2 regions of the Lactococcus sp. AK05 genome follow, and region 1 is predicted to be linked to the other one. Evidence: predicted binding sites of a transcription regulator. Region 1 holds the regulator's gene; the other holds the start of a gene.
The links. Region 1 encodes CtsR, which represses protease genes until heat stress. Its sites were predicted from a motif close to TTGGTCAAAAAAGGTCAAANA; they were not measured.
Positions count from the first base shown of each region.

Region 2: clpB (ATP-dependent chaperone ClpB) is a predicted target of CtsR. The motif match lies at 2,030-2,050, and genes of this name have one in related genera.

Region 1 covers NZ_JBFTEI010000005.1:82,185-94,414, forward strand. The annotation lists gene mltG (endolytic transglycosylase MltG) at 1-656, shown strand, start outside; gene greA (transcription elongation factor GreA) at 716-1,189, shown strand; gene AB6B24_RS10000 (CtsR family transcriptional regulator) at 1,366-1,821, shown strand; gene AB6B24_RS10005 (ATP-dependent Clp protease ATP-binding subunit) at 1,811-4,261, shown strand; gene raiA (ribosome-associated translation inhibitor RaiA) at 4,396-4,953, shown strand; gene eno (surface-displayed alpha-enolase) at 5,138-6,439, shown strand; gene AB6B24_RS10020 (ABC transporter ATP-binding protein) at 6,554-7,225, opposite strand; gene AB6B24_RS10025 (ABC transporter permease) at 7,228-8,301, opposite strand; gene AB6B24_RS10030 (TetR/AcrR family transcriptional regulator) at 8,313-8,882, opposite strand; gene AB6B24_RS10035 (class I adenylate-forming enzyme family protein) at 9,068-10,591, opposite strand; gene AB6B24_RS10040 (magnesium transporter CorA family protein) at 10,783-11,700, shown strand; gene pflB (formate C-acetyltransferase) at 11,961-12,230, shown strand, end outside.
Region 2 covers NZ_JBFTEI010000003.1:217,949-230,178, reverse strand. The annotation lists gene clpB (ATP-dependent chaperone ClpB) at 1-1,955, opposite strand, end outside; gene AB6B24_RS08220 (hypothetical protein) at 2,188-3,528, shown strand; gene AB6B24_RS08215 (NAD-dependent epimerase/dehydratase family protein) at 3,561-4,184, opposite strand; gene purF (amidophosphoribosyltransferase) at 4,294-5,793, opposite strand; gene AB6B24_RS08205 (oxidoreductase) at 5,908-6,753, opposite strand; gene purL (phosphoribosylformylglycinamidine synthase subunit PurL) at 6,865-9,084, opposite strand; gene purQ (phosphoribosylformylglycinamidine synthase subunit PurQ) at 9,304-9,975, opposite strand; gene purS (phosphoribosylformylglycinamidine synthase subunit PurS) at 9,975-10,238, opposite strand; gene purC (phosphoribosylaminoimidazolesuccinocarboxamide synthase) at 10,294-11,004, opposite strand; gene AB6B24_RS08180 (hypothetical protein) at 11,142-11,438, opposite strand; gene AB6B24_RS08175 (cupin domain-containing protein) at 11,450-11,851, opposite strand; gene AB6B24_RS08170 (putative quinol monooxygenase) at 11,867-12,160, opposite strand; gene AB6B24_RS08165 (carboxymuconolactone decarboxylase family protein) at 12,173-12,230, opposite strand, start outside.

The sequences.
Region 1 (12,230 bases):
TGAAAACCGTTCAAGACCCAACCTTTATCGCTAAAATGGTTAAGGCTTATCCTAAACTGTTCGCAAGCTTGCCAACAAAAGATTCAGGAATCAAATATCAGTTAGAAGGTTACTTGTTCCCAGCGACTTATGATTATACAAAATCATCGACAGTTGAATCAGTCATTGAAAATATGATTCAAGCAGCCAATACTCAGCTCACTCCTTACTATGATACAATTGCTCAAAAGAATTTGACTGTCAATGAAGTTTTGAGTTTAGCAGCTTTGGTTGAAAAAGAAGCCAACAATGATGATGATCGACGAAATGTTGCTGGAACCTTCTATAATCGTATGAATGCTGGAATGACTTTGGGTTCTAATCTGTCAATTCTTTATGCCGAAGGTAAACTTGGTGAAAAAACAAGTCTTTCAGAGGATGCTAATATTGACACCAACCTAGATTCGCCATATAATTTGTATACAAATACTGGATTTGGCCCTGGTCCTGTTGATAGCCCAAGTTTGTCATCTATTAAAGCAGTACTTGATCCTGCTCAAAATGACTACTTCTATTTTGTTGCTGATGTGACAACAGGAAAAGTTTATTTTGCTAAAACATTAGATGAACAAAATGCAAATGTTCAAAAATATGTGAATGATAAGATAAGTAGCTAAGCTATCATTAATTTAGATTTGATTAAAAGAGAAAAAAGTTTATAAAAAAGGAAAGAAATATAATGGAAAAAACATTCCCAATGACCCAAGAAGGGCTTGATAAATTAAAATTAGAACTTGAAAATTTAAAACTTGTGAAACGTCCAGAAGTCATTGACCGTATCAAAGTTGCTCGTAGCTATGGTGACCTTTCAGAAAACTCAGAGTACGAAGCAGCTAAAGATGAACAAGCCTTTATTGAAGGACGTATTTCAACTGTTGAAACAATGATTCGTTATGCTGAAATTGTTGATAACGCAAAAATTGCTAAAGACGAAGTAGCACTTGGTAAAAACGTAACTTTTGTTGAAGTTGGCGAAACTGACGAAGAATCTTATCAAATTGTTGGTACTGCTGAAGCTGATCCATTTTCAGGAAAAATTTCTAATGAATCACCAATTGCTCGAGTTTTGATTGGTAAAAAAGTTGGAGACATCGTAAATGTCCCACTTCCAGTTGGCGAAATGACAGTTAAAATTGTAAAAGTTGACTAATTATTTTAGAATATAATAAGTAAAAAAACCGTCAGTAACGGTTTTTTTATTTTTCAACGCTTAAGTCTGTCAGTAAGTTAAAATTGCTATTTTTGGTAAAAATAATATTTTTCAGGTATAATAGTCAGTAATAGTCAAAGATTATTTAGAAAATGGATGAAAGAAAGGATGGAGCGATGGCAGGTCAAAAAAATACATCAGATATTATCGAAGCTTATCTGAGAAAGCTTTTAGAAGAAGCACAAGTCATTGAAATTAAACGAGCGGACTTAGCCAATCAATTTGATGTCGTGCCGAGTCAGATTAATTATGTGATAAAAACACGATTTACGGCCTCAAAAGGCTTTGATGTGGAATCAAAACGTGGTGGCGGTGGATACATCAAAATTGTGAAGTATCAATATTCTGCTCGTCATGAATTCTTAACGGCTCTTTACCAGAAGGTTCCAGCTAATCTCTCAAGTAAAGCTGCCCATGATATCGTTCAACTTCTCTTTGATGAGAAAGTACTGACAGAACGTGAGGGAAATCTACTTTTGTTAGTCATTACTGACGGAGCCATTAGTCCCTTTACTCGTGGTATAATGATGAAAAGTATAATAAACAGATTGGACCGTGACGATGAAATTTGAAAATATAAAATATACACCAACGCTTGACCGAATTTTAGAAAAAGCGGAAGAGTATGCTCACCAATATCAATATGGCACCATTGAAAGTGCTCATTTACTAGCTGCAATGGCAACGACCTCAGGCTCAATTGCTTACAGCCTTCTTGCAGGAATGAATGTTGATTCTTCTGACTTACTGATTGATTTAGAGGATTTATCGAGTCATGTTAAGGTCAAACGTTCAACTTTACGTTTTTCACCTCGTGCAGAAGAAGTGATGACTGCGGCAAGTTTTTTAGCAATTCATAATAACTCAGAAGCCGTTGGAACAGAACACCTGCTTTATGCCCTACTTCAAGTAGAAGATGGATTTGGTCTTCAACTTCTAAAATTACAAAAAATCAATATTGTATCTTTGCGAAAAGAGCTTGAGAAAAGAACTGGACTCAAAGTTCCAGAAAGTAAAAAAGCTGTGACTCCAATGTCAAAGCGTAAGATGGCAAAGGGAGTTGCAGAAAATTCAACGACGCCAACGTTAGACTCTGTATCCTCAGATTTAACCGAAGAAGCTCGCTTGGGTAAACTTGACCCAATGATTGGACGAGAAGCTGAAATTGACCGTTTGATTCATATTCTCAGCCGCAGAACAAAAAATAATCCTGTCTTAGTTGGAGAGCCCGGTGTTGGGAAATCAGCAATTATTGAAGGTTTGGCCCAAAGAATTGTCAATGGTCAAGTTCCAATTGGTTTGATGAATAGTCGAATTATGGCTTTGAATATGGCGACTGTTGTTGCTGGGACAAAATTTAGAGGTGAATTTGAGGATCGTTTGACAGCTATTGTTGAAGAAGTTAGCAGTGATCCAGATGTCATTATTTTCATTGATGAATTACACACAATCATTGGTGCTGGTGGCGGTATGGATTCTGTCAATGATGCCGCAAATATTTTGAAACCAGCGCTTGCTCGTGGTGATTTTCAAATGGTCGGAGCAACAACCTATCATGAATATCAAAAATATATTGAAAAGGATGAAGCTTTAGAACGCCGTTTGGCGAGAATAAATGTTGATGAGCCAAGTCCAGATGAAGCGATTGCTATTTTGCAAGGCTTACGTGAAAAATTTGAAGAGTATCATCAAGTGAAATTTACTGACCAAGCCATTAAAAGTGCTGTAATGCTCAGTGTTCGCTATATGACTAGCCGAAAATTGCCTGACAAAGCCATTGATTTACTTGATGAAGCTGCAGCAGCAGTGAAAATTTCTGTCAAAAATCAACAAACAAAACGTCTTGATTTAGAAAAAGAATTAGCCAAAGCTCAAGAAGAATTATCAGAAGCTGTCATTAAACTTGATATCAAAGCGTCTCGTACAAAAGAAAAAGCAGTTGAAAAAATTGCTGACAAGATTTATAAATTCTCAGTAAAAGAAGATAAACGTCAAGAAGTTACTGATCAAGCTGTTGTTGCTGTTGCCTCAACACTGACAGGTGTTCCAATCACACAAATGACTAAGTCTGAAAGTGATCGTTTAATCAATCTTGAAAAAGAATTACACAAACGAGTTGTTGGACAAGAAGAAGCTATTTCTGCCGTTTCAAGAGCCATTCGTCGGGCACGTTCCGGTGTTGCTGACAGCCGCCGTCCAATGGGTTCTTTCATGTTCCTTGGACCAACAGGGGTCGGTAAAACCGAACTTGCTAAAGCACTGGCTGACAGTGTGTTTGGTAGTGAAGATAATATGATTCGTGTTGACATGAGTGAATTCATGGAAAAACATTCAACTTCACGCTTGATTGGGGCTCCTCCAGGGTATGTAGGTTATGATGAGGGTGGTCAATTGACAGAACGCGTTCGTAATAAACCTTATTCTGTTGTTCTTTTAGATGAAGTCGAAAAAGCTCATCCTGACGTTTTCAACATCATGTTGCAAATTCTAGATGATGGCTTTGTGACTGATACTAAAGGTCGCAAAGTTGATTTCAGAAATACAATTATTATAATGACTTCAAACTTGGGAGCGACTGCTCTTCGTGATGATAAGACAGTTGGTTTTGGCGCTAAAAATATCACAGCTGATTATTCAGCCATGAAATCAAGAATTTTAGAAGAGCTTAAACGTCATTATCGCCCTGAGTTTCTTAATCGAATTGATGAAAATATTGTTTTCCATTCATTGGAAAGTCAAGAGATTGAACAAATTGTTAAAATTATGAGTAAATCTTTGATTAAACGTCTGGCAGAACAAGATATTCATGTTAAACTCACACCGTCAGCGGTGAAATTAATTGCTGAGGTAGGTTTTGACCCAGAATATGGTGCACGTCCGCTTCGTAAGGCACTTCAAAAAGAAGTCGAAGACCTTTTAAGTGAACAATTGCTCTCTGGTGAAATCAAAGCAGGGAATCATGTTTCAATTGGTGCATCTAATAAAAAAATTAAAATCGCTCAAATTGTTTGAGATGAAAGCTGTTTCATGTTATAATTAAATTAGAAATAAAGGAAAGGACAGTTCGAAAAGATTCAGAAGTCCTGAAAATTCCAAAAGTTTAAGGGCTTCATTGAAACAAAAAGAACTGTTGAAGAGGTACTCTTATGATCAAATTTAATATCCGTGGCGAAAACGTCGAAGTGACTGATGCAATCCGCGCTTATGTTGAAGATAAAATCGGAAAACTTGATAAATATTTCAACGATGGTCATGAAGTAACAGCCTATGTTAATCTTAAAGTTTACAGCGAAAAACGAGCTAAAGTTGAAGTAACTCTTCCAGCTAAAAATGTCACTTTACGTGCAGAAGATACTTCACAAGATATGTATTCTTCAATTGATTTTGTTGAAGAAAAACTCGAACGTCAAATTCGTAAATATAAGACACGTATGAACCGTAAACCACGCAATGCTGTCCCAACAGGACAAGCTTTTGGCGATGAGTTTGCACCATTAGAAAAAGCCGATGAAGTTGCTGAGGATCACGTAGATATTGTACGTACTAAACATGTTGCTTTAAAACCAATGGATGCCGAAGAAGCAGTGCTTCAGATGGATATGTTGGGACATGATTTCTACGTCTTTACAGATGCTGATAGTAACGGAACCCATGTCGTTTACCGTCGTACAGATGGTCGTTATGGTTTAATTGAAACAGAATAAAAAAATAAGGATAGATTTTTCTATCCTTTTTTATTAATGTTAAGATAAAAAATCAAAATGTAAGCGCAAAACCTTTTGAAGTTTAGCTTTGCGAAGATTTTCACTTGAAAAATCTTTCAAAAAATAGTAAAATCAAAGATGTATTAAGAGTGCAGACGCACTTAAAAATAATAAGGAGACTAAAATGTCAATTATTACTGATATTTATGCTCGCGAAGTCCTTGACTCACGCGGTAACCCAACACTTGAAGTTGAAGTTTACACTGAAGACGGTGCATTCGGTCGCGGTATGGTACCTTCAGGTGCTTCTACTGGTGAACATGAAGCGGTTGAACTTCGTGATGGCGACAAATCTCGCTACAACGGACTTGGTACTCAAAAAGCTGTTGACAACGTAAACAACATCATCGCTGAAGCTATCATCGGTTATGAAGTTACTGACCAACAAGCTATTGACCGTGCAATGATCGCTCTTGACGGTACTGAAAACAAAGGTAAATTGGGAGCTAACGCTATCCTTGGTGTTTCTATCGCTGCTGCTCGTGCTGCTGCTGATGAACTTGGTGTTCCACTTTACAACTACCTTGGCGGATTCAACGCTAAAGTATTGCCAACTCCAATGATGAACATCATCAATGGTGGTTCTCACTCAGACGCTCCAATCGCTTTCCAAGAATTCATGATCGTACCAGTTGGTGCACCTACATTCAAAGAAGCGCTTCGTTGGGGTGCTGAAATCTTCCACGCTCTTAAGAAAATTCTTAAAGCTCGTGGACTTGAAACAGCTGTCGGTGACGAAGGTGGATTCGCTCCTAAATTCGACGGAACTGAAGACGGTGTAGAAACTATCCTTAAAGCAATCGAAGCAGCTGGTTACAAAGCTGGTGAAGATGGCGTTATGATCGGTTTCGACTGTGCATCATCAGAATTCTACGAAAACGGTGTTTACGACTACACTAAATTCGAAGGTGAAGGCGGTAAAAAACTTTCAGCTTCTGAACAAGTTGACTACCTTGAAGAACTCGTTTCTAAATACCCAATCATCACTATTGAAGATGGTATGGACGAAAACGACTGGGATGGATGGAAAATCCTTACTGAACGTCTTGGTAAAAAAGTTCAACTCGTTGGTGACGATTTCTTCGTTACAAACACTAAATACCTTGAACGTGGTATCCGTGAAAATGCTTCAAACGCTATCTTGATCAAAGTTAACCAAATCGGTACTTTGACAGAAACTTTCGAAGCTATTGAAATGGCTAAAGAAGCTGGTTTCACAGCAATCGTTTCTCACCGTTCTGGTGAAACTGAAGATTCAACAATCTCAGATATCGCTGTTGCAACTAACGCTGGTCAAATCAAAACTGGTTCACTTTCACGTACAGACCGTATGGCTAAATACAACCAATTGCTTCGTATCGAAGACCAATTGGCTGAAGTGGCTCAATACAAAGGTCTTAAAGCATTCTACAACCTTAAAAAATAAGGTTTACCAACGAATGATTTAGATATAATCCTTCTCTTTATTTAGAGAAGGATTATTTTTTATAAAAAATATTCTATGAAAAAACTACTAGTAAGCTAGTAGTTTTTATTTTATTTAGATTTTTGATAAGAGTCCATCTTCAATCTTATAAACACTGTCACTATTTTTAATCATTCTTTGGTCATGAGTGACCATGATTGTCGCTTTATTCTTCAAATGAACTTCTTGTCTTAATAATTCAACAACCTGATAAGCATGCTCAGTGTCTAAACTTGCTGTTGGTTCATCGGCCAAAATTAAATTTGGTTCATTAAAGAGAGCACGAGCAATAGCTGCCCTTTGTCTTTCACCACCAGAAAGATCGCTAGGATGTTTATCTTTTAAGTCTAAAATATCAAGTGATTTAAGAAGTTCAATCCCTTTTTTAGAAGTTAGTTTTTCGTGATTGATTTTATCAATAAGGAGAAATTGTTCTTCAATAGTCAAATAAGGAATCAAATTAGAACTTTGGAGGATGAAACCTATTTCTTTAAATCTAAGTTTAGAACGTTTTTTTTCTGACAATGGTGTAAAATCTAAGCCATTGATTGAAATTTTCCCAGAAGTTGGACTTTGTAAACCACCTGCAATTGTGAGAAATGTACTTTTGCCTGAACCGGAGGGACCAATAATTGAAACAAATTCTCCTTGATTGACTGCTAAATCGATTCCTTTGAGTGCCTGAATCTCATTATGACCACTACCAAAAGATTTTTTTACATTTTCCATTTTAAGAATTGTTTTCATTTTTAACCTCCAATTGCTTTCGTTGGGTCAATTTTACGGATAGTAATGATTGAAAAAAGTGACCCAATAATTGATACGATGATGAGAATTAAAGCATAGAGCAACCAGTTTGTAAGACTAATTTCAAAAGGCATTGCATCCGGTAAGATAAAGCTAGTTCCATAACTTGCTATAAAAGCAACGAAGACGCCAACTAAACTAATGATAAAGCTTTGACCAAGTAAAGAGTTCATTATTATGCGATTTGAAATTCCTTGGGCTTTCATTATGCCAAAAATCGGAACTTTTTGAAGAGTTATAACATACATAAAGACTCCAATAATCAACAGTACAATCAGAAATAAGAAGTAAATCATTGCGCTGAGTGTCATATTTTGAGCAGAATAACCTGGAATATCGTTAATTAAATCAGAAATAGAGATGACTTTATATTGATTTGAAATAGAAGAATCAATCTTAACTTTTCCAGATTTTACAACGACAGCATTAACGGAAGAAGTTGAAGTGCTTTTTTCACCAAACTTTATCTGATTCAAAGCGGAAAACGAAGTATAGATAACAGGCGAGGCAGAATAAGAAGAGGATTTTGAAATTCCGACAATTTTTATTTTAATATTATTATTTCCCACGGAAACTTCTTGACCGATTTTATATCCTTGATTTGCCAGCTTTTTTGAGATAATCATTTCTAAATGATTGTCAGTAAATTTTTTCCCCTCAAGAACTTCTGGCATGATTTTAGACTTATCAGGCAGTGCAATAATAGCAATATTGTCTCGCTCGCTCTTTGATTTACGCATAGAAGTAGAAAACAATGATAATTCTGAACCATTTTCTACATGAATATTACTTAAATCATCAGAAGTAATTTGTGAAGCAGAAATAATATTATTTGAACTTGTTGATAAAACGACTTTTTCGGCCTTCCAATCAAGGACGGCTTGTTTAAATTGACTGGCAAGTCCTACAGATAGTCCGGACAGTATAAAGACTACATAAGCGATTAAAAAAATAATAGCTCCGATTAAGGTGTAACGAGCTTTATTATAACGTATTTCTCTTAGTGCTAAAAACATAAAATCTCCTTTCAGTTTTTTCTGTCAGTAATATAATTAAGTAAACCTTCGGTGACTAATTTGATTTCTTTATCATAATTTTCAATAAAAGTTTTCTCAGTCCAATTTTCACTGAATAATCTATAAACGAGATTATGAACAACTGATTTTAATACTTGTGAAACTGGATTATCATTTTCACTAGCTGGGACGGTTGCTGAACTTTTAGGTTTCCAATCTCTTTCAAGTTCATAAGTCCAATCTAAAAATCGATATTTATAAAGTTGGTATTGGGGAGAATCAATTAAATTTTCAAGAAGGAGATATTTGTATTTATCTAGCGCCTCTTCAATGGAATTATCTTTTAATAAATTAAAAAATAAATCATGAATTTCAAGGGTTTCTTGCGAGAGGACATAGAAATATGCATCTTTTAAATCTTCAAAATACTGATAAAAACTCCCTCTCGGAATATCAAGAGCTTTTACGATGTGCATAATTTTTGCCTCGTGAAAAGAATGAGTCTGAAATTCATTTAAACAGGCATCATATACGCGATTGCGTTTTTCGTCAGATAGACTGAAATAGGTTGATTTAGGCATTTTGTCTCCAATTCATTCAATTTATGACACTGTGTCATTTATTAAATTCTAACAAATAAATTGATTAACATCAATTATTTAATTTTTTTAAGCAAAAAAACTACTGACAGCTTTGTCAGTAGTTTTGATAATAAATTTGCTGATGGATAAGTGGCTGACAGCTCTGTCAGTAAAATTAGGAACACTTATTTAGCTAATTCTCTTTCAAGAGCTAATCGTTGAACTTTCATTGTTGCTGTACGAGGAATTTCATCGTAAGCCATAAGAATAGGTTCATTTAAAAATGGCAAATCAACAATTGAAGCCCACCAAGCTGACCAATCCATTTCCGCATTTTCAGCTAGAGCCAAAATAGGTTGTGGTTTACCAGATTTATCACGAATAATCACAACTTCATCTAAGAAGTCGTGTTGGTCTAACAGAAGATCTTCAATTGCCAAATTAGATTCAATTTTATCAATTAAATCAACTTGTCTGTCATGTAAAAAGAGAATTCCGTCTTCATTCATGAGGCCCCAATCGCCAGTATCCCACCAGTCGCCATAGACTTCTTTATTAAACCGTTCTTCTTCTTTATAGTAAGTCAAAGCTCTTCCTTTTGAGAGGAAGTGGATTCTTCCAGGCGTACCTGCAGGACATTCATTTCCATTTTCATCGGCAATACGTGCTTTAGATAATCCAGGCATACCAATCCCCATTTCACGGGCATTAGTGTCCGCTAAAGTTGATAAACGGTGTTTTTTCCAAATCATTGGGCCACATTCTGATTGTCCATAAATTTGTAGAAAGACTGGCTCTTTTTGTTTAGAGGCAGAAAGAAAAGTGTGCATTGTTTCTTTATTAATTGCATCAAAAGTTGAATGAAGGTAACGAATTGAAGCAAAAATCTCAGGTTCTTGCTTTGCAAGATTCGCTAGACGAACAAAATCGTTTGGATGAGTTTCAAAGGCATAAGGCTGATGTTTAGCAAAAAGATTGACAAGATTATCTTTTGCTAAATCATTGAGGGGCATAAGGCCAAACCCAAAGGTCATTGCTGATGAAACACCAATATTGAAACGAGAATGAACAGGAGAAATATGGAAAGCTAAAATTTCTTCCTTATCAGGCATCCAATCCATTACAGTTCTTTGAAGCACCCAACGCCAACCCATTGAATTAGCAGAGTGAGCGATTAATTTTGGTACACCAGTTGTTCCAGAAGTATGAGTGAGATAAGCAATCTCATCACTAGCTAATTGCTGACTGTCAGCAATTTGAGTAGGTTTTTCCAAAGCAAATTTACTGACAGAAAGTTTTTTAGAATCTTCAAGATTCTTCATTTCATTTACAGTTTTGTCAGTAACTTGGTCATAAATGAGCCAAGGATTACCTAAACGTCCAGCTAAAATATCCATTGTTTCGGCAGGAAGATGATAAGAAATCATTGCTGGAACAGCGCCTAGATAAGAAACAGCAACAGCTAAAAGATAGGTATCAAAGGCACTTGATTTAAAAATAATGACTTTATCCGATTTTTTGATTCCCAACTCAGATAAGAGACTTGCCTTATCAACAATTGCTTGATGAGTCTTTTGGTAAGTTGTTTCAAGAGCTAGTTCAGGGAAAGCTCCAACAGCCTCATCAAAGATAATTGGGCTATCAGGAAACTGTTCAGCTGATTTTTTAAAGTTTAGATACAAATTTAGGGGTTCGTGTTTGAATTTCAAAAAAAATCTCCTCAAGTTAATAAGTTTATTATATCACAAAGTATTCTTTAGACCAATAGTTAATGTAAATGTTTTCTTAAGTCGTAGAGAATAAAATACTCGGAAAAAAAGTCTAAAATCTGCTACAATTAAAGGGACACTAAGAGGATTCCAATCCTCTTTTATCAGGAAAAGAAGGGATAGATAGGAAAATGATTAAAAATTATGAACTATCCAATGAAAAAAAATTAATTTCAACCTCTGAAATGAAGAATTTCACCTATGTTCTCAATCCAACACGTGAAGAAATTGGGAATATTTCTGAATACTATGACTTCCCTTTTGACTATTTATCAGGAATTTTGGATGATTATGAAAATGCCCGTTTTGAAACAGATGATAATGATAATAATCTGATTCTCTTACAATATCCTGCCCTTTCTAATTATGGAGAAGTGGCGACTTTTCCATATTCTTTGGTTTGGACTAAAAATGAATCGGTTATTTTAGCACTTAATCATGAGATTGATAATGGCTTAATTTTCGAGCGTGAATATGATTATAAACGCTACAAACATCAAGTTATTTTTCAAGTGATGTATCAAATGACACACACTTTCCATGATTATTTGAGAGATTTCCGAACAAGACGTCGCAGACTTGAACAGGGGATCAAAAATTCAACGAAGAACGACCAAATTGTTGATTTGATTGCCATTCAAGCAAGTTTAATTTATTTTGAAGATGCCTTGAACAATAATATGCAAGTGCTTCAAGATTTTATTGATTACTTGAGAGAAGATGATGAAGATGGTTTTGCTGAAAAAATTTATGATATTTTTGTTGAAACAGACCAAGCTTATACAGAAACCAAGATTCAGCTCAAGTTACTAGAAAATCTCCGAGATTTGTTCTCAAACATCGTCTCTAATAACTTGAACATTGTCATGAAAATCATGACATCAGCTACTTTTGTTCTAGGGATTCCTGCAGTAATTGTTGGTTTTTACGGAATGAATGTTCCAATTCCTGGTCAAAATTTTAATTGGATGGTTTGGCTTATTTTAGTTCTAGGAATTTTATTATGTGTTTGGGTCACTTGGTGGTTACATAAAAAAGATATGTTATAAAATGGAGAAAAATCTCCATTTTTTTGTTCTTTGTGAAAAAATTAATTAGTGATTGCAGATTATGAAGTTAGCAATGTTTGTTAAAACTATTTTGTGAATTATTTATGAAAACGTTTTAAAAAAGTATAACAGATATTAAAATAATTGGAACTGTATTAGTAAAGAATCTGTAATTTCTCTTGAATTCTGTTTGCTATTCTCAAACTGTATGATATAATGAAGTTGTAATTTGAAACAGAAAGAACAAAGGAGATTTCAAAATGAAAACCGAAGTTACGGAAAATATCTTTGAACAAGCTTGGGATGGTTTTAAAGGAACCAACTGGCGCGATAAAGCAAGCGTTACTCGCTTTGTACAAGAAAACTACAAACCATATGATGGTGATGAAAGCTTTCTTGCTGGGCCAACAGAACGTACACTTAAAGTAAAGAAAATAATTGAAGATACAAAAGCTCACTATGAAGAAGTTGGTTTTCCCTTCGATACTGACCGCGTAACCTCTATTGATAAAATCCCTGCTGGATATATC
Region 2 (12,230 bases), on a different contig from region 1:
GCTCCGACTAAACGAGAAACTGAGTGTTTTTCCATATATTCACTCATGTCAATCCGAACCATATGTTCTTCTGAATCAAAGAGATTTTCAGCCAAAGCTTTCGCAAGCTCCGTCTTACCTACCCCAGTTGGACCGAGGAAGAGGAATGAGCCAAGTGGACGGTTAGGGTCTTGAATCCCTGCACGTGCACGGATAATGGCATCAGATACGGCTTCAACCGCTTCATCTTGTCCGACGACCCTTTGATGCAGTGTTTCTGGCAAGTGAAGTAATTTTTCACGTTCACCTTCAACCAATTTGGTAATTGGAATACCGGTCATGCGTCCAACCACTTCGGCGATTTGTTCTTCAGTGACTGATTCTTGAACTAAGGATAAATCATCTGATTTTGCTTTTTCTTCAATAGATTTGAGTTCTTTTTCAATTTCAGGAATTTTACCATAACGAAGGGCTGCCGCTTTTTCTAAGTTTCCTTCATTTTGAGCTTCTTCCAATTCGTGGCGAGCATGTTCTAATTCATTTCGTTTTTCAGAAATATTGCCCACTTCTTTTTTCTCAGCTTCCCATTGAGCTTTGAGTTGATTATTTTCTTCTCGAAGTTCAGCAATTTCACCACGTATAATTTCAAGACGTTTCTTAGAAGCATCATCTCGTTCTTTTTTGAGGGCCGCTTCTTCAATTTCTAATTGCATCAAGCGACGATTAGCTTGGTCAAGTTCAGTTGGGAGTGAATTCATTTCTACACGAATTGTTGCACTGGCTTCATCAACCAAGTCAATGGCTTTATCTGGTAAAAATCGGTCAGTAATATAACGATTTGAAAGGGTTGCTGCTGCGACTAAAGCATTATCATGAATGGTCACTCCATGGTGAATTTCAAAACGTTCTTTTAGACCACGCAAGATTGAAATCGTATCTTCAACAGTAGGTTCAGTAACCAATACCTTTTGGAAACGACGTTCAAGTGCTTTATCTGTTTCCATGTATTTACGATATTCATCCAAGGTAGTTGCCCCAATCAAATGGAGTTCACCACGTGCAAGCATTGGTTTTAAAAGGTTCCCAGCGTCCATTGAACCTTCTGTTTTACCTGCACCAACAATCGTATGAAGTTCATCAATAAAGAGGATAATTTGTCCATCTGATTTTTTCACTTCATTAAGGACTGCTTTCAAACGCTCTTCAAATTCACCACGATATTTCGCTCCTGCAATCAGGGCACCCATATCAAGTGAAAAGATTGTTTTATCTTTCAGATTTTCAGGAACGTCTTTTCTGACAATCCTTTGCGCTAATCCTTCGACAATGGCTGTTTTACCAACCCCAGGTTCACCAATAAGAACAGGGTTATTTTTTGTTTTACGAGAAAGTACTCGAATGACATCACGAATTTCTTCATCACGTCCAATGACAGGATCTTGTTTACCTGATTTAACTTGAGCAACGAGATCTACCCCATATTTTTCAAGTGCTTTGTATGTTTCTTCTGCATTTTGACTGGTCACTTTATCACCTCCGCGTAATTTTTCAATCGCAGCTTGCGCTTTTGCTTTTGTTAGTCCATGGCTGACCAAATAACTGATCAATGGATTTTGTTTTAATTCAAAGAGGGCAAGGAGAATAATCTCAGTTGATAGGTATTCATCGCCCATTTTTTGCGCAATTTTGTCTGCTTCAGTAAATACTTGGAACAAATCTGGACTTAGGTTTTGACCATAAGTAATATTTGAACCTTCTACTGAATTAATTTTGTCAATTTCTTTTTCAATTAAATTTGTAAAGTCATCTAGGTCAATCCCTAAATCTTTATAAAAGTTCGCCCCAAAACTATTAGGTTGAACAAAAATTCGCCATAAATGTGGAACTTCAATCACTTGGTGATGACGAACTTGCGCAATTTGTTGCGCTGAACCAAGTGCTTCTTGCATCGTTGTTGTCATTTTTTCGATGTCCATAAAAACACCTCATTTCGATTTCATAGTTAGTAGTGATTATTATCTTTTTCTCACTACATTCTAATTATAATACTTTGGTCAGTAATGGTCAAACTTTTTGATTCGTTATTTATAAAAATTTATTTGCACTTTTTAAATGAATTATTTGCGTACTAATACTAGTGAAGCTGTCTTTTTAATACACTTTGCCTTATAATGGATTTAGATGTCAAAATAAAAAGATAGGAGAAAAATGACTCAACAACTAAATTCTTTGGGAAAGTCTGCCCTCTTAATATTAAGTAATACAATTATTGTCCTTCCATTCATGATTTTTATTCAAATTGCAAAAGGAACCTCGCTTCTTGCCCTCCTTCCTTTTCTGCTCTTTTATACTTTCAGAATGACTGGCGTATTCTTTATAAGGGGAATAAAAACAAGAATCAACAGCTATAGTCTTTTAAAAATTTCATTGTATGCCGGTTTACTTGGTTGCTTGCTTGGATTTATGGGTTCTTTCTACTTTCCTTTCTATACTTTATCCGGAATTCTTTTAGGAGTGAGTGCAGCTTGGTTGCCTATGTCAAACACTTCGGTAAATTATTATCTAAAAAATACTAACCAGCTTATCAAAGGAAAAACCTTAGTTAGCTTACTTTTATTTTTAACCCTTGGCTTTTCTTTTGTCTTATCCCCTTCTCTAAAATATCCCCTGTTCTTTGTCTTCTATGGAATAGTTTATCTTCTCTCCTTCCAATTAGTTGGAAATTTGGACAATTACAAAGTTGATCCAAATGATTTAGAAAAAGCTTCATATAAATATCTTATTTTATTTGCTTTATTTTTTGTTTGCCTCTTTCTATTACGCTCAAGTCGACTACTTGCCAATAGTTTAGAATTTGATTATTTCATTTTCGGATTTTTCTTTTTGGTCACCCTCTATATTGTCGCTAAGAATTTTTTCAAAAATAAAATTCAAAGAAATATCCCTCGTAAATTATCATATTTGACAGCTATTAATGGGGCAGTGGGAAATTATTTATTTCTTTTTTGTTCTTTGTATGTCGCTGGCTTTTATGGTCATCAGCATTTATTTTTACAGTTTTATCTTCCTTATGTTTTAGGAATTGTCTTTGCCTCTAAGGTCAAAAATTTACTTGGAAATAATGTCAAAACCTACTCTTTAATCGGCATTTTTCTAGGTTTACTTTTGATTGTTTTTAGTCCTCTATTTGCTCTAGGTTTATTCCTTACTAGCTTATTCAAAGGAAGTTTAAATTCAAGCTTAACTCAAGACTATGAAAGTACTATTAATATCGTTGAAGATAAACGGATCTGGGTAAAATATACCATTCAAAATATCGGAAGTATTCTTCACCAATTTTTGTTAATGCTTTTAGGTTCACTCATCATCATGAAAAATGGCTTATCTATCAAGACCTTGTTCGTCATTACTTCAACTCCTATACCTACAGCTCGAAGTATTGAACTAATGAAATCATGGAATCTTATTGCTACGTCATTGATTATCTTAATTATCATCGCCTATCTTATTTATCCAAAAATAGTTCCACTTCTTAAAAAATCAAAGTAAATTAGAAAAACTCATGTCTAAACATGAGTTTTTTATTTAATACGAGAGGTCAGTGAACTTTCTTTTCCTTCGATAATTTTATGAATCTCTTTAGCAAATTGACTTCGTTTAATTGGACGATAACTTTTTAAGAAAGAAAAAATTGGAATTTTTATGAGTGGCTCCAATAGGCGTGCTGGAAAATAACTGCTTTTTCGTGAAGCATCATAGACAATTCCTGGAAAAACAGAAACAAATCTTGATTTCAAACGTTTTTTACCATAAGCCTCTACTTCTTTTTTAGCTTTCATATAGTCATTCATGAAAAAGGGACCATCGTTTGCCGAAATAAAAAGACATTGATTTTTTGAGTCAACTATTGTATCAATGATTATTTTTGCTGGTTGAATACTATTTTTTTCATAAGTTGTTCCCTTTGATTTACTTGGAAATAGAATTCCTACCGCATCAATCACCCAATCTGATTTTTGTAAAAGTTCTTGCCAATCACCGGTTTCATTTAGATTAGCGGAATGATAGAGGACTGGCTCAACTAGATTATCTTTAGATTTACCATTTCTTGATAAACTGTGTAATTCATAATCCGCAACTTGAGCAAGTTCTTTGAAAATTCCTTGGCCAACCAGTCCAGTTCCTCCAACTATTGTAATAATCATTTGCTCACCTCACTTGCTTTTATTTCTTATCCTAACATATTAAAAGGAGTAATCTAAAATAATCGCTTTATAATTTAGCTAAAAAAACTAGAGTGAGTCCTCTAGTTTTTCATTTCACGCTATTTTTCGCTAACGATTCCAAATAGTCAGCTTCATAATCATAAAGCGGCGTTGGATATTCGCCATCAAAATATGACAAGCAAAGTTTATCATGACCAATCGCCTCGACAAGTCCTGTCTGGCTGAGATAGGTCAGACTATCCGCTCCGATAGCTTTTCTGATTTCATCAGTCGTGTGTGTAGCTGCGATGAGTTCGTCACGATCTTGAATATCAATGCCATAAAAACATGGATATTTGAGAGCGGGACTGGCGATTGCCACATGAACTTCAGCGGCGCCTGCGTCTTTGAGGAGTTTGACAATGCGACGGCTGGTTGTCCCACGCACAATACTATCATCCACCATAATGACACGTTTGCCTTCTACAACACCTCGAACAGCACTCAATTTCATGCGAACGCCTTGTTCACGAAGTTCTTGAGTCGGCTGAATAAATGTTCTTGCCACATACTGATTTTTAATCAGGCCCATTTCGTAAGGCAAGCCAGATTCTTCAGCATAGCCTGAAGCGGCACTGAGTGATGAATTAGGCACACCGATGACAATATCAGCATCAATTTGGGCTTCTTGGGCTAAAATTTTTCCTGAACGTTTTCTGGCAGTATGCACATTAACTCCAGCAATATTACTGTCAGGACGGGCAAAATAGATGTATTCCATTGAACAAATAGTCATGTTGGTGCTGTCAGTAAATTGGTCCACATGAATGCCGTCGTCATTAATTTCAATGATTTCACCGGGTTGAACATCTTGAATCCAAGTGGCGCCAACGACATCAAAAGCACAAGTTTCTGAGGCCACAACAAGTGCACCGTTGCTCATTTTACCGATTGAGAGTGGTCGAAATCCATTAGGATCAAGGGCTGCGACAATTGAATTTTCAGTCATAATGAGATAGGCAAAGCCACCTTTGACCGTATTGAGCGCTTCTTTGACTCTGCCCATAAATTCTGGATGATGACTACGGCGAATCAAATGCATGAGGATTTCTGTGTCTGAATTACTGGAGAAGATTGCCCCAGATTTTTCAAGTTCACAGCGCAATGATTGGGCGTTGGTTAAATTTCCATTGTGGGCAAGCCCAAGTGCTCCGTCATGAAATTCAAACTGGAAAGGCTGAATATTATTGATATTTGCTGAACCAGCCGTGGCATAACGGACGTGTCCAATGGCTGCTGAGCCTGTCAGCTCTTCCAAATCTTTTTCGTCACGGAAAACTTCTGTGACCAGACCCAGACCACGATGACGATTGAGTTTGCCATTATTATTGACCAAAATCCCTGCACCTTCTTGCCCGCGATGTTGGAGAGCATGAAGTCCAAAATAGGTCAGGCGAGCGGCATCAGGATGCCCCCAAACGCCGAAAAGTCCACATTCTTCATTTAAATGAGATCGTTCGTCATCTGGATGTTGTTGCCACCAACTATTTTCATTGGACGAATTCTTCCCCAGCACTCTTAAATCAAGCGTCTGTTCTTTGCCAAACATAATTTTTTCCCTCTATCGATTCTTTTATTATATTTTAATTCTATCTATATTGTTTGGAAATAAAAAGTCCTAATAGGACTTTTTTAATTTTTTCAAGTTAATTGTTCGGAAAAATCATTTCCAATAATCTTCTTCTCCAAAATCAAGATGCTTGGCATCTTCTTTATATTTTTCAAATTCGGCAAGAGCTTCTTCAAAAACTTGTTTAGAAAGTTGGTAAGCATCTTTGCCCATAAGATAGTGCATTGGTGGATTTTCAAGTTTGGAAACTTTGATAAATGCTTTGGCTGCCGATGCTGGATTCCCTACCTGAGTGCCAGAATATGAATTTAGATGTTCAAGCAGTTTATGCGCCTTTTCATAATCTGAAAACTTATCTGGCGCACTCTCTTTGGAACGCCCTGCCCAATCTGTCCGAAAAGAACCAGGTTCAATATTTGTCACAAAAATCCCTAAAGGTTCAACTTCTTTTCGGAGCGTTTGAAAAAGTCCCTCCATAGCAAATTTTGTAGCATGATAATAAGAAAGGTTTTCAGTTGTTGTCAGTCCACCACGGGATACCGTATTTAGAATACGCCCCGATTTTTGTTTACGCATATAGGGTAGAACCGCTAAGGTCATATCATTCGCTCCCCAGAAGTTTGTGTCCATCATATTACGCACTGCTGATTGATCAGATTCTTCCATGACACCAAAATAGCCAAATCCTGCATTGTTAACCAGAACATCGATTCGTCCAAACTTAGCGATTGTTTCAGCAACAGCTTTTTGAATAGAATCTCCTTTCGTCACATCAAGACTTATTTTTAAAATATTTTCTTTGTCAGGAAGCTCTGACAAAGTTGATAATTGCCGAGCAGTAGCAACTACTTTATAGTCTCGAGCAATTAATTCTTCAACCAAAGCTCTACCAAAACCCGTTGAACTTCCAGTAACAAGCCATACTTCATCTTTTTGCATTTTGAAACCCTCTTTCGATTAAATATAACAAAATTATACTTCTTTGTTTCTTTAGTGTAAAGTAAATGATTTTTATTAATTTTAAGTAAAAAAAGACATCTATATCAACTTTTATTTCATCAGAGCTGGCAACGCATCTTCATAAATGCTGACAGCTTCGTCAGTAGAAATAGAAAGTTCATTCATTTCCAAAATTCCGCTGTCAGTAACTTTTCCGATTACTTCGCCACTGATAGAACTTTCTGTCAGTAATTTTTCAAAAGCAGCTTGATTTTCTGGTGAAATTGAGAGTATAAAGCGACCTTGCGTTTCTGAGAATAATTGGGCATTGGTTAAATCAACTTTCACATCAACGCCTAAGCCATTTGCAAAAGCAGATTCAGCTAGAGCAATCGCCAATCCTCCTTCTGCCAAGTCATGTGCTGAGCTGACCAATCCGTCAGTAATTGCTTTTAAAACAAAATCTTGATTGATTTTTTCAGTTTCTAAATCAAAATCAATTCTGCCAGAAATTTCGCCTGTCAGCATTTTTTGAAGTTCAGAACCTGAAAAATCATCAAAGGTTTGACCAACCAAAACAATCAAATCACCCGCTTTTTTAAATTCTTGAGTCGTAATATTTTTTACATTCTCAATCAAACCAACCATTCCAATCATCGGCGTAGGTAAAATAGCTGAACCGTTTGTTTCATTGTAAAGACTAACATTTCCTGAAATAACCGGTGTATCAAGAGCCAAACAAGAACGTGAAATTCCGTCAGCCGCCGTTGTTAATTCCCAAAATTGTTCTGGTTTTTCCGGATTTCCAAAGTTCAAACAGTCAGTAATCGCAAGCGGTTTTCCACCAGAGGCCACGATATTACGAGCCGCTTCAGCAACTGCGATTGCTCCTCCTTTTTCTGGATCAAGATAGAGGTAGCGAGCGTTACAGTCCGTTGTCATCGCAAGTGCTTTGTTAGTTCCACGCACTCGTAAAACTGCGCTATCTGAGCCTGGTGCAACAACAGTGTTGGTCATCACGCGCGAATCATAAGTTTCATAAATTGATTTCTTGCTAGCAATTGTCGGTTGAGCCAAAAGTTTTTTGAAAATTTCACTGACAGAGCTGTCAGTAATTTCTGGAAGATATTTTTCACTGTCAGTAAATTTTTGAATTCGCTCAGGAACTTTTGCCTCACGGTAATAAGTTGGGGCATCTTCCGCCAATGAATCAACTGGAACATGAGCCACCATTTCCCCTTTATGATAAAGCGTATAAAAGCCATCATCAGTCACTTGCCCAATATTCACAGCATCAAGGTCGTATTTTTTAAATAAATCAATAATTTCTTGTTCATGTCCTTTTTTGACACAAAGCACCATACGCTCTTGTGACTCAGACAACATCATCTCATAAGGAATCATCTCTGTTTCACGCTGAGGCACATTATCTAAGTTAAGACGCAGGCCTGACCCAGCTTTTGAAGCCATTTCTGATGTAGATGAAACCAATCCAGCTGCTCCCATATCTTGAATTCCAACTAAAATATCGCCATGATTTTGGATGACTTCAATACAAGCTTCAAGCAATAATTTTTCCATAAATGGATCACCGACTTGAACCGCTGAACGTTGTGTTTCTGAACCAGAACCAAATTCTTTAGAAGCAAAAGACGCCCCATGAATGCCGTCACGTCCTGTTTTCGCTCCGACATAAAAAATAGAATTCCCCACACCTTTAGCTTGTCCTTTTTGTATGTGTTTATGTTCAATCAAGCCCACACACATGACATTCACCAAAGGATTTCCAGCGTAAGATTCATCAAAGGCTACTTCGCCACCAACCGTCGGAATTCCAATACAGTTTCCATATCCCGCAATCCCAGCTGTCACTTGGTCCACAATATGACGTGTTTTACCATTGTCAATTGGTCCAAAACGCAAACTGTCCAAAATTGCAATTGGACGAGCTCCCATTGAAAAAATATCACGAATAATACCACCAGAACCAGTTGCTGCACCTTCATAAGGTTCAACGTAAGATGGATGATTATGAGATTCAGCCTTGAAAACAACCGCCAAATTATCACCAATATCCACAACCCCAGCCCCTTCACCAGGCCCCATCAAGACTTGTGGCCCAGTCGTCGGAAATTTTTTTAAGACAGGTTTTGAATTTTTGTAGCAGCAATGTTCTGACCACATCACGGCATACATCCCAGTTTCCGTAAAGTTTGGCAAACGGCCATCAAGAATCTCATCCTTGATTTTCAAATATTCTTCATCCGTCAGTCCCCACTCACGGTAAATTTTGCTTTCTTGAATCTGTTCTGGTGACATCTCCAAAGTCATGTTATTCTCCTATAAGATATGAGAAACGCTTGCTTAAAAACGTAGAAAACTACAGCCCAATTTACTGCATTAGTAGTCTAAAGAATATAGGTTCCAATAGAAATGCAACTTGTATATTCTCAACTTTAAAAGCTTTCAGCGCTCTGAATTCAATTATTTCAAATTACAAATTTACTGACAGATTCGTTTTTTAAAATCTAAATTCTGTCAGTAATTTTTTTATTTTCCAACAAAGTTTTTCAAGACAGAAGCAAACAAATGTACTCCATCAGCGCCACCAAGCAGTTCTTCCATGGCCCGCTCAGGGTGAGGCATCATCCCAAGCACATTTCCTTCTTTATTGACAATTCCAGCAATATTTTCAACTGACCCATTAGGATTTTCGTCAGCATAAGTAAAAATAATTTGCCCATTTGCTTTAAGTTCAGCAAGCTGAGCTTCGTCAGCAACATATTGACCCTCACCATGAGCAATTGGTAAATTAATCAAAGCATCCTTGGCATATTCAGTCGTAAAATTACTTTGATTATTTTCAACTTTAAGAGCTTGCCATTTGGAAACAAATTTCAACTCCTCATTGCGAATCAATACACCCGGTAAAAGCCCAGATTCAACCAAAATTTGAAATCCATTGCAAGTGCCAAAAACCGGTTTTCCTTCTTTAGCCAAACGTTTGATTTCCGGCATAATATTGGCAAATGACGCAATCGCACCACAGCGTAAATAATCACCATAAGAAAAGCCCCCTGGAATCAACACTCCGTCAAAACCTGCAAGCGACTTCTCATCATGCCAGACAAATTCTGCCTCAGCTCCCATAACATCACGAATTGCCCAAAGTAAATCAAAATCACAATTTGACCCTGGAAATTGAATGACTGCAAATTTCATTAATTAGCTCCTTCGCTTTGTTCATTCAAAATTTCAACTTTATAAGTTTCCATATTTGGATTTGCCAACAATTCATTGGCAATTTCAATTGCTTTTGCGCGAGCAATCTCAGCTTCTGCATCAAATTCAAAATCGAAAAATTTTCCAACATTTAATTCTGTAACTTCTTGATAACCCATTTTATGAGTTGCCGCTTTAATCGCTTGGGCTTGAGGGTCAAGAATTGAGGCTTTGTAAGCCACGTAAACACGTACTTTAGTCATTTTAAAATTCTTTCTATATAAGATGTGAGGAACTGTCCTAAAAACTAGAACTCATTTATTTCGCATTTTCTAACAAATTCAAAACTTCAGTATAAGTTTCAACTAAATCACCAATATTACGTCTGAAAACATCTTTATCCATATGCTGACCATTCGCATCCCAGAGACGTGAAGTATCAGGTGAAATTTCATCAGCAAGAATAATTCTTCCGTCAGCAAGACGGCCAAATTCAAGTTTGAAATCAACCAAAGTTAAGCCGATTTCAGCCCAGATTTTTTTAAGAATCTCGTTGATTTTACGCGTTTCACTCTTTAAAAATTCAATCTCTGAATAAGTTGCAATGTTCAGGAATCTAACATGTTCATCATTAATAAATGGGTCATCTAAAGCATCATCCTTATAGTAAAACTCAACAATTGGTTCTTGTAAAACAATTCCTTCTTCAAGACCAAATCGTTTGGCAAAAGAACCAGCAACAACATTTCTTAAAACAACTTCTAAAGGAATTATTGAAACTCTTCTATTCAATTGTTCGGTTTTTGATAGCTTTTCTATAAAATGCGTTTCTAAACCTTCAGCATTTAATTTTTCAAAAATTAATGAAGTAATTTGATTATTTAGAGCACCTTTTCCTCTAATCTGTTCTTTACGAGCACCATTTAATGCAGTCGCTTGGTCACAATATTCCACCCAGAGCACCTCTGAATCATCAGTAAAATACAGTTTCTTAGCTTTTCCTTCATAGAGCAACTTTTCTTTTTCCACATTATCCTCCATCCATTTAAGGAATTCTTTATGCTTCTTATTCTATTCTAATGAGCCAAATAAAAAAAGCTCTAGCGGATAAAACTAGAACTTTTTCAATTTATTGTTCGGTTTTTCTGAATGTTCGGAAATAGCACTTATTCCTTTTCTAAATACATGATTTCTTTCCCTTTTGATTCAGCATAAATGATTTCTTTGTATGTAGATTCGCCAATATATCCGTTCTTATTAACTACAAAAATTGCATCAGACAAATCAATTTTTTTAAAATGTGCACTTGAAAAAGCGCTAATTTCAGTAGGCTTGTAATCAATCATCTCTTTCGTTGGATATATTACACTCAGCACACAATTTCCCGTCAGTTCCAAAAGTTCAGCTTGAACTTTCATCTCTTCAATGAATTTTAAACTACCACAAATTGCAATTATTTTCATCTCGTTTCCTCTTAGAGAGTATTATACCACTCATCAGAAACTTCTTCCAACCAAACTGCTTCTCCCGCGGTAATGGCCACATGACTGAACCAGCTATCTTTTGTCGCTCCATGCCAATGTTTAACTCCTGCATGAGTAACAATCGTATCGCCCGCATGTAAAAGTTGGGCCTCCTTACCCTCTTCTTGATACCATCCCTCACCGGCTGTAACCAATAAAACTTGATAACCATCTTTATGAATATGCCAATGATTACGACAGCCCGGCTCAAAAGTCACATTTCCCACACCAAAGGGCAAGTCTTTATCCGCAATCATTCCTTCTAAATAAGATTGGCCAGTAAAATAAGCGCCATAAGGATTTTTTTCACCTTGAGGAAAAATAAGTGCATTCTCTAATTCTTTTTTATTCATTTCGTTCTCTCTTTTCTAATCAATCTGTTGATAACGCGTTATCTTTAGGCGCAGTTGATATTTTTCTCTCAATTCAGCAATTTTTGCCATCATCGGACTTTTATGATGAAGATCAATTGCTTCTTGGTTTTCCCATTCATCAATCAATAGAATTGCTTGTTTATTATCCAAAGGAACAAAATATTCATAACGTAAATTTCCACTTTGTTGACGTATTTTATCGACAAGACCAGAACTGACCATTTCATCAGCAAAGAGGCGGGCATTCTCCCCCTCACCTTGGTACAAAATGTTGACCGTAATTGTCATAGCTTTCCCCTCTTATTCCCAAATTTTTTTTGCAATATTAAAAGCCGACCAAGCCTTTGGCCACCCCACA